2 regions of the Shewanella sp. SM29 genome follow, and region 2 is predicted to be linked to the other one. Evidence: riboswitches for the same ligand, from Rfam matches in the RefSeq annotation. Region 2 holds a riboswitch; the other holds the start of a gene.

Region 1 (4,411 bases), on a different contig from region 2:
TTACATAAACTTAACGTTAAAGGTTACGCCAATCTGACGCGGATCGCCGTAACGAATATATTGCTTTTCCGCCCAACCGTTATCTGGCTCATTGCCAAAATAGAAGCCACGCACACCGTATTCTTCATTAAACAGATTGCGTCCCCATAAATATGCCGACCAGGCGCTCGCCTCATAACCCACGCGGGCATTGACGATAGTGTAGGGTTCAGAGCGGGATTCATTGCTGTCTGAATAATAGAATTCACTCTTACCGCTAAGATTCAGGTTAGCAAACCAACCCGAATTAGCACGATAAGTCCCGCCAAGGCTGTAGGTAACATGTGGAGAATGGGCTAGATCGCGGCCAGTTAAATCCACCTCAGTGCCATATTTGTCCTGATACTGATAGTCACCGTAGGCCGTTTCTAACCAACCTAAGCTTGAGTAAACTTGCAGATTATCCGTGGCATACCAGGTTGCATCTAACTCAGCGCCATAGTTATTCGAACTGCCTGCATTTTCAGTGAACAAGATAAAACGCTGTGGTTTATCGGGATCTTGCTGTGATGCAGCCACCTGTTGATCTTGTCTGTCCATATAGAACAGCGCCAAATTAGTATCGATAAGTCCCGCTAACCAATGGGATTTAAGGCCGATTTCATAGTTATAGAGCGTCTCAGTACTAAACTCTTTTTTATCGTTCAATTCGACGGGCAAAGTCATGTTGAAACCGCCCGCCTTGTAGCCGCGTGCGACTCGGACATAAGCATTGTGTGAGTCGTTCAGCACTTTACTCACAGCAATATGACCACCCCACATGGTTTCGCTCGGGTCGAAATTATCGTTATTCGTATCAGAGTAATGGCTGTTGCGGCGCTCTAAACGTAGCCCCACAGATAAAGCATAATTTGAGCCCAAATCCGTATCAAGCTGGCCAAACAGTGCATAGTTTGTCGCCTCATACTCTGAGTCTAAGACTTCATCTAGCGAAGTATTGTACTCAGAATACAATTGGTTATCTTCTTTCAGATTCATGGCATACACACCAAGCAACCAATCAGTACTCTCTGCAAAAATACGGCCCTGCTCGGTAGAACTTAGGCGAAACTCTTGCGACGCGGTTTTACGCTGACCCGTTTTATCCCAAAAATAATCGTATTGACACGGCGCCAGATTGCCATTGTCATCATTGCATTGCTTAGAGGCCCAATATTCTGAGTTAGCCCAATCGCCATCGTAACTGTAATGGTGATCGGTATTCGCAAAAGAGGTTAACGAAGTTAATTCGAAGTTTTCTGCACCAGAATAGGTCGCTTTAAAACCCGCACCTGTGGTGCGTTGGCTATCAACACCCGGTTGATCCGATGTTGTCTGGGTTGGTGAATTGGTTAAACTCCACACATCATAGCCATTATCAAAATCGGCATGCAGCACAGTTAAATCAAACTGCAAATCATCTGTCGCATACCAGCGCAGCTTAGCGCGGCCGCTGAATTCATCGCGACCATTGGTATCATCACGGTCTAAATACAGGTTATCGTGGTAACCATTTTGCTGGTGCTGCTGCATTGACACACGATAAAGCAGCTTGCCAGAATCCGTTAATGGGCCCGAGCTAAACCCGCTAAAAGTGCGTAAATTATCATCGCCTAACGACACTTCGCCGCCATGCTCAAACACATCAGTTGGATCGTTACTCTTCAGATAAATCAATCCCGCTAAGGCATTCGCGCCGTAACGCGTCCCCTGCGGTCCACGAAGCACTTCGACCTGCTGTAAATCGTACATGCTCGACACCATACCAATACCGGATAAATCGATATCATCTATGATGTAACCCACGGAAGAATTAGGTGCGCCTTGGTATTGTTCCTGTTCCCCTACACCGCGAATTTGAAAATATTTCGGCCGAGAGCTTCCACCTGACCAGTTAAAATTGGCGATAGAATTAAGCAGATCTTCAAAGTGTTGCGCACTTTCATCTTGAATTTTTTGACTGTCGATAACGGTAATGCTGGAGGGCATTTTTTCTAAGCTTGAACTGCGAAAATCCGCCGTCACCACCATGACTTCCATCTCAGGGTTGGGCTCGGGTTTATCGATAGCATCAGTTTGTGCAAAAACAGGGGTGCTCAGCGCTGCGGCGATGGCTAACGCCAGCGGCGCTCGGGCTAAAAATAAGCTTGGCGATACGGTTGAAAATGGAGATTGATGGTTTGACGTTTTACGGTTTGACATAGGACCTCAAATATAATGTTTGAGATCCGGCAACGAATAAGCGATTCAGAAGTGTGCTGTTGATTGGCCCATTCCTACGCCGGTATTAGCCGGATCAGGTTCTAAGGGTTCGTCAGATGACATCTCAGTTTGCAGCCGTCAACGTTAAAATCAGAGTAACATTAATGCACAACAAACACCCCTTGGCGGCGCCTAGTATACATGACGGAAATAAAAAGTGGGCACTCTTATCTCTGCGATTCAATTAAATGTCGCGAAAACCACTGCCCTTCACTTCGTATGATGAAAATGTCTTTAGTATCAGCCTAAATCCTTTCGTCCATTTGACCGCCTATCATGATAATGCTATAGAAGGTCGCAATTTCGAACACAGTAAGAGGATCATAGTCGATGCAGCTAAAACCTTTATCGAAAGGACGTTATAGCCAGCGATGGGAGCAAGACTATCCACTTATTGAAGCGGTTGTACTTAGCTGCATCAGCGAAATAAAAATGCTCAAAAAAGGCGCTCACCTCATGACGCAGGGGGAAGCGATGGCATCACTTGTATTGGTGAAGCAAGGTCGCGTATCACTCGGCCATACCGCGAGAAATGGTCGGTGTTTTCAATTAGGTACTATTGATTGTGATTCACAACTGTTTGGCGAAATGGAGTTCTTCACCCAGTACCACTGTCAACTAGACATTATTGCCAGTGAACCCTTAGAAATCATGTTGATTAGCGCTGAAAAACTGCAACATTGCCTCGGTCAGCACCCTCAACTCGCGCTATTCTTCGCCAGTGCAATTGCGATTGACTACCAAGACACAGTGGATATTTTTACTCGGCGACTGCTCTATCCCATCAGTTATAATGTGGCATTTGATATTTACCATGAATACTTAAATGACTTGCCCGTAGATGGCTTTAGTAAACGCTATTTAGAGGCTGAACGATTTGGCACTACCGACCGAGTCTACCGTCGGGCGCTACAAAATCTTGAGGAACGAGGCTTAATTGAGCGGAAAAAAGATGGCATTCGGATTTGTGATCTCAACGCACTCAAGAAATTTGTTGAAGCAGGTATATAACCGCTTTCAACATAACCCACACTCGACTTAATTTAACAACCGAGTGTGGGATGGATGCACAGGTAAATTAACTTACCGATGGCGAGTGTTGTTCCATAGCCGATTTCATCCGACTTGAAACGATCAATAGCATAAATATCGCTGCGTAAAGCAAAGGAATCACATACATCACAGTTTGTAATCCGATAATACGTTCAAAGAAAGAACTGATGGCTGGGCTAAACATCGCCCCTGCACTTCCGCTAATAAGTATATATGACACATTTTTGCTGCTGGCTTTTTTTACAAAAGACACGCCATAAGCAATAAATGCATTATAAAGCGCGGCACACACAAAACCATAACCATAGGTTAAATAAGCTATCCAATTAAGATTATTGGTACTGACAATGGCAGCGGTGATCACCATAGCTAAAGCAATAATACCGACTAAGAAATGGTGAATTTTTACACGAGTCACAATCACAGTCGAAATTAACGCCCCAATTAGCGCAGCGGACCAATACTGGGTAATAATATTACCGGCATCTTCAAACGGGATATCAAATTTTTGTTTTACAAATAAAGGTGCCCAAGTTAAAAAAGTATATAAAGCCTGCATTCCTAAAAATAAACCAATACCCCCACTAATAATACCGAGATTCCATTCAGACTGTTGTTTCTCTTGTGTTGTAGAAGATTGCTCGCAAATAGAGAAATGAGTGAACAAGGTAATAATGACTGTACCGAACGCCACTAAACCTACGGCTAAATAGCTATAACTCCATGATAGTGAACTTGTTAATGCATAAGTCGTTATCAATGGAAAAATAACGCCTGCAATATTAAACGTCGCATCTTGCACCACTAACATTGTGCTTTGTAATTTCTCTTGCCACACAGACACCACAATCGTACCAGCAATACATAAACCGATACCGCCACAAAAACCAATTAAGGTCATTGCTACCATCACAACTTGTAGGGAATTGGTTAGATGTAAAGCCAGAGCAGAAAGAGCAACCAGACTGTAACTTATCAAGGTCATTCTTTTGATACCCATTTTTTCAATAAATAAAAATGCTGCAATCGTCCCCGCGAGTGCACCACCATTGAGCAATGAAAAGATTGATGCAACTTC
Region 2 (4,411 bases):
GACTCGACATGGTAGGTACACACTCGTAAACGATAATGACTGAGTCTATCAGTTAGAAAAGTAAATCACCATATTTAAGCGTACACTTGTAAGCTTAAATTTATGGTTGGTTTCTATTTTTCATCTTTTAGATTTTTAACGCCGTCTTGCACTCCCATCAGTGCATCGCATTGATGATGCTACTCGCTTCAAGACGTGAGATTTAACATTCAATTTAGCGCGATTATGATCCCAATTCCCAGCCTTATTTGTCTTAACTGGCAAGTGACTTATCAAGCACTGGCGTAAAGTACTGTGCTTGTAGCAGGTTGCATTTGCATTGAACTTTGCTCTGTTTGCCTCCTCTAATCTGCGTTGAGCACTCGTAAGTAAATGCAATCAATAGATAATTCGCTTTCAATATTCACCAACCCGATATTGGATTGATATTGAATTAGAGTGTAATCGTTCCACGTTAAGCATCATTGAAATCAATGGATACTATACAAAACCTAAGGATGGATTTTGCCTTTTCAACATCAACCCAAGGCCGCGCCTTTATTTACAGCATCTCCTACAGCGATAGCGATTGGAGATGATGCTGATAGTGCTTTGCTGATTTCGGCCACATCGCCAGAAGGTGAGATAGTTATCGCTTTTGATCATCACCTTGGTGAACTGGATGCTGCTCAAACGCCTGTTTTTACCACTGATACGGAGCCATTAGCGTTCAATAGCGATACAGGTCATTCAGCCTCTAAGCATGACATCAAAGGCATAGCTCAAGATAAAACCCAAGATTTGGTACTGCAAGAAATCCATGCTGAACATCAACATCAACATCAACATCAACATCAACATCAACATCAACATAAATTGGTTCCTGAGTCTGAATCCAAACCTGAACTGTCTAGGACGATACAAACTAGTGCTCAGGGATTGGGGACGGGATCCGTTTTGCGTGCTCGTCAGCCGTATTTCAAAGGATTCAGTTTGTTATTTTTTGTGCTCTTAGTGCATGCGTGTTTATTTTTACTTATCTGCATTTTGTGGCGCCCGCAGTTAAATCCCTTTGGATTGAAGGAAATAGAAAGCCGTGGCCCTAAAGTGACAGCGATCAAGGCTTACTTTATTTATGCTCCCGCGGTAGAGAAAGCCGAAACCTCGGAGTTCAAAACTGAGATCAAGGCCGAGGATAAGACTGAAGCGACAAGTTCTGTTACGCCTACAATTGTTCCCACACCTCAAACTCAAGTGAAGCCTCTGCCAATACTTGAAAAGGTCATGCCTGAAACAATAGCACCCGAAAAGGCCGTCTCTGAAAAAGTAGAGTCAGAAAAAGTGAACCCAGATACGGTTAAACCGAACATCACTCAATCGATCCAATCTCAATCAAAGAAAACTCAATCAATTGCCCCAAGTGATGAACAACCCACTGAAACGATGGCAACAAAACCAACGAATACGCTTGATACCACAGAAATAAAGCCGCAGCTTGGCGCTAAGAGTTCACCCGCAGCAGAAGGTGAGAGCACAATAGCGACAAGCTCAAGCATGAGTTTATTCACCCAGCAATATTTTGAACGTCAGCGCGAGCAAGCGCTCGATGATCTCGTCATTGAACAGGCCGATAAGTTCACCCGGAAATCGAATATGAGTGAAATGAGCCCAGAGATGGAGGTGCTATTTGTCCCTAATGCCGATGATTTCGGTGGCACAACGAGTCTAGATTTACCCTTAGACCCAAATCGTATTGTGCGTAAAGGGGATACTTGTTATCGCGTGGTACAAGTCGGCACTCAAGTTAATCCTAACGCCGAAAATTTAGGTTTTCCCATTAACTGCAGTGGCAAAAAAATCAATCAAGCTATTGATGATGCCATTCAATCTCGATTAAACAAAATGATGCTCAAACCCCATAAATAGTGACTTTTTTTTATGATTTATTTTCATGCTAATTATAGCTTTTTTAGTTTAATTTTATTTAATCAATTAAAAACAATTAATTATGAATCTTTATTTTGGATTGGTGGTTAAGATTTTTAATTGCTTTTTTCCTTGTTTGTTGCTGCCGCTTCTGTCTATACTGCGCACTCATCTTGTCGGAGTGCCTCTTGGCTGAGACCGTTTATTCGGGATCCGTTGAACCTGATCAGGTTAAAACCTGCGAAGGAAACAAGCGTAATAACACACATTAAATCGCCAAAATAGACGGCTTGAACACCTGTTAACTCAGCAGTGTTTTAAGCCTTAATGTTTAGATTTAATTGTTATTGAGCAGGGTAACTCAATTTTTGAAGCCAGTGTTGGTCACAAAAATTGATTGCCATGCCCAGCTATCAACAACTCAATTCTCCAGACAAGCAACTCTATTTTTTAACGTGAGATTGCTTATGTCCAGTTCAAACCCAAACCCAGCTGTAGCTGCCAGTGCGATAGAAATCACAGCGCCAGAATCGACAATCCCTAATAAATCGACTGAGTCTAGTCAATCAATCGTGCCTCAGGCGCCGAGTCGCCGCGAAACCCGTGCGCAGGCCCAAGCCTTTATCGATACGCTAGCGCCACTGCAACATCCTAATTCACAAAAGATTTACCTCGAAGGCTCTAGTGCCGATATTCGCGTTGGTATGCGACAAATTATGCAGACGGATACGCTGGTGGGCGGTACAGATGATGCGCCTATCATGGAAAAAAATCCGCCAATCCGCGTGTATGATTGCGCCGGACCTTATTCCGATCCTGAGGCCGACATCAATGTGCGCCTCGGCCTTGGTAAATTAAGACAAAACTGGATCCTAGCCCGCAACGATACAGAGCAATTACACTGCGCGACCTCCGATTTTACCCAACAAAGACTCGCCGATGACGGTTTAGACCATCTGCGTTTTGAGGCGGGTTCGAGTGCGATTGTCCGCCCACGCAGAGCGCTGCAGGGCAAACGCGTCAGTCAATTACACTATGCCCGTCAAGGGATTATCACGCCCGAAATGGAATATGTGGCGATCCGCGAGAATATGGCTCTCGCCGAAGTACAGGATGAAATCCTCAATCGTAAAGCCAAGGGCGAAGCCTTTGGTGCCTTAGTTGGTGAACCGATTACCGCCGAATTTGTCCGCGCCGAAGTTGCCCGTGGCCGCGCGATTATTCCGCTGAATATTAACCATCCCGAAGCCGAACCTATGATCATCGGGCGTAATTTTCTGGTGAAAGTGAACGCCAATATCGGTAATTCTGCGGTGACGTCTTCCATCGAGGAAGAAGTGGAAAAGCTCGTCTGGTCTACCCGTTGGGGCGCGGATACTGTCATGGATTTATCCACGGGTCGTTATATCCACGAAACCCGCGAGTGGATCATCCGTAACTCGCCAGTGCCCATTGGCACAGTGCCGATTTATCAAGCGCTGGAGAAAGTGAACGGCGTGGCAGAAGATTTAACCTGGGAAGTGTTCCGCGATACCTTAATTGAACAAGCTGAGCAAGGTGTTGATTACTTTACGATTCATGCTGGTGTACTGCTACGTTATGTGCCGATGACGGCTAAACGCGTTACTGGGATCGTTTCCCGCGGTGGTTCAATCATGGCCAAATGGTGCTTGAGCCATCATAAGGAAAACTTCCTCTACAGCCATTTTCGTGAGATCTGTGAGCTTTGCGTCGCCTACGATGTATCCCTGTCCTTAGGTGATGGTATGCGTCCAGGCTCGATTGCCGACGCTAATGATGCCGCCCAGTTTGCAGAGCTTGAAACCTTAGGTGAGCTAGTCAAAATCGCGTGGGAATACGACGTACAAACCATTATCGAAGGGCCGGGACATATCCCGATGCAGCTCATTAAAGAGAACATGGACAAGCAGTTAGTTCACTGCGACGAAGCGCCGTTTTACACCCTTGGCCCACAAATCACCGATATCGCACCTGGGTATGATCATTTCACCTCCGGCATAGGCGCGGCCATGATTGCTTGGTATGGCTGCGCTATGTTGTGTTATGTCACGCCAAAAGAACACTTAGGATTACCGAATAAACAAGATGTTAAGCAAGGTTTGATTGCTTATAAGATTGCTGCCCACGCCGCCGATGTGGCCAAAGGTCATCCGAGTGCGCAAATTCGTGACAATGCGCTGGCAAAGGCGCGGTTCGAATTCCGCTGGGAAGATCAATATAACTTAGGACTAGATCCTGAAACCGCGCGCGCTTACCACGATGAATCTTTACCGCAGGAATCCGCTAAAGTCGCGCATTTTTGCTCTATGTGCGGCCCTAAATTTTGTTCGATGAAAATCACCCAAGATGTACGTGCCTATGCCGCTGGCTTAGAGGCGGCACAAGCGAAAGCGGAGCAAGTTGAAGCGGCTGCCCAAGCCATGCAAGTCACAATCAAGACGCCGCAGGAGTTGGAAGCGGCAATGGCGCTAAAATCGGCACAATT

Evidence for each region. Region 2 has a riboswitch for thiamine pyrophosphate ahead of thiC (phosphomethylpyrimidine synthase ThiC). Riboswitches for the same ligand answer to the same signal wherever they lie in the genome.
Region 1: another riboswitch for thiamine pyrophosphate. It lies ahead of L5L77_RS11830 (TonB-dependent receptor); the one in region 2 lies ahead of thiC (phosphomethylpyrimidine synthase ThiC).

Annotation. Positions count from the first base shown of each region.
Region 1 covers NZ_JAKKRN010000014.1:107,054-111,464, reverse strand. Annotated here, with positions in the region: gene L5L77_RS11830 (TonB-dependent receptor) at 1-2,220, opposite strand; TPP riboswitch at 2,275-2,413, opposite strand; gene L5L77_RS11825 (Crp/Fnr family transcriptional regulator) at 2,611-3,291, shown strand; gene tsgA (MFS transporter TsgA) at 3,359-4,411, opposite strand, start outside.
Region 2 covers NZ_JAKKRN010000020.1:50,010-54,420, forward strand. Annotated here, with positions in the region: gene trhA (PAQR family membrane homeostasis protein TrhA) at 1-10, opposite strand, end outside; gene L5L77_RS14500 (hypothetical protein) at 505-1,905, shown strand; TPP riboswitch at 2,073-2,171, shown strand; gene thiC (phosphomethylpyrimidine synthase ThiC) at 2,373-4,411, shown strand, end outside.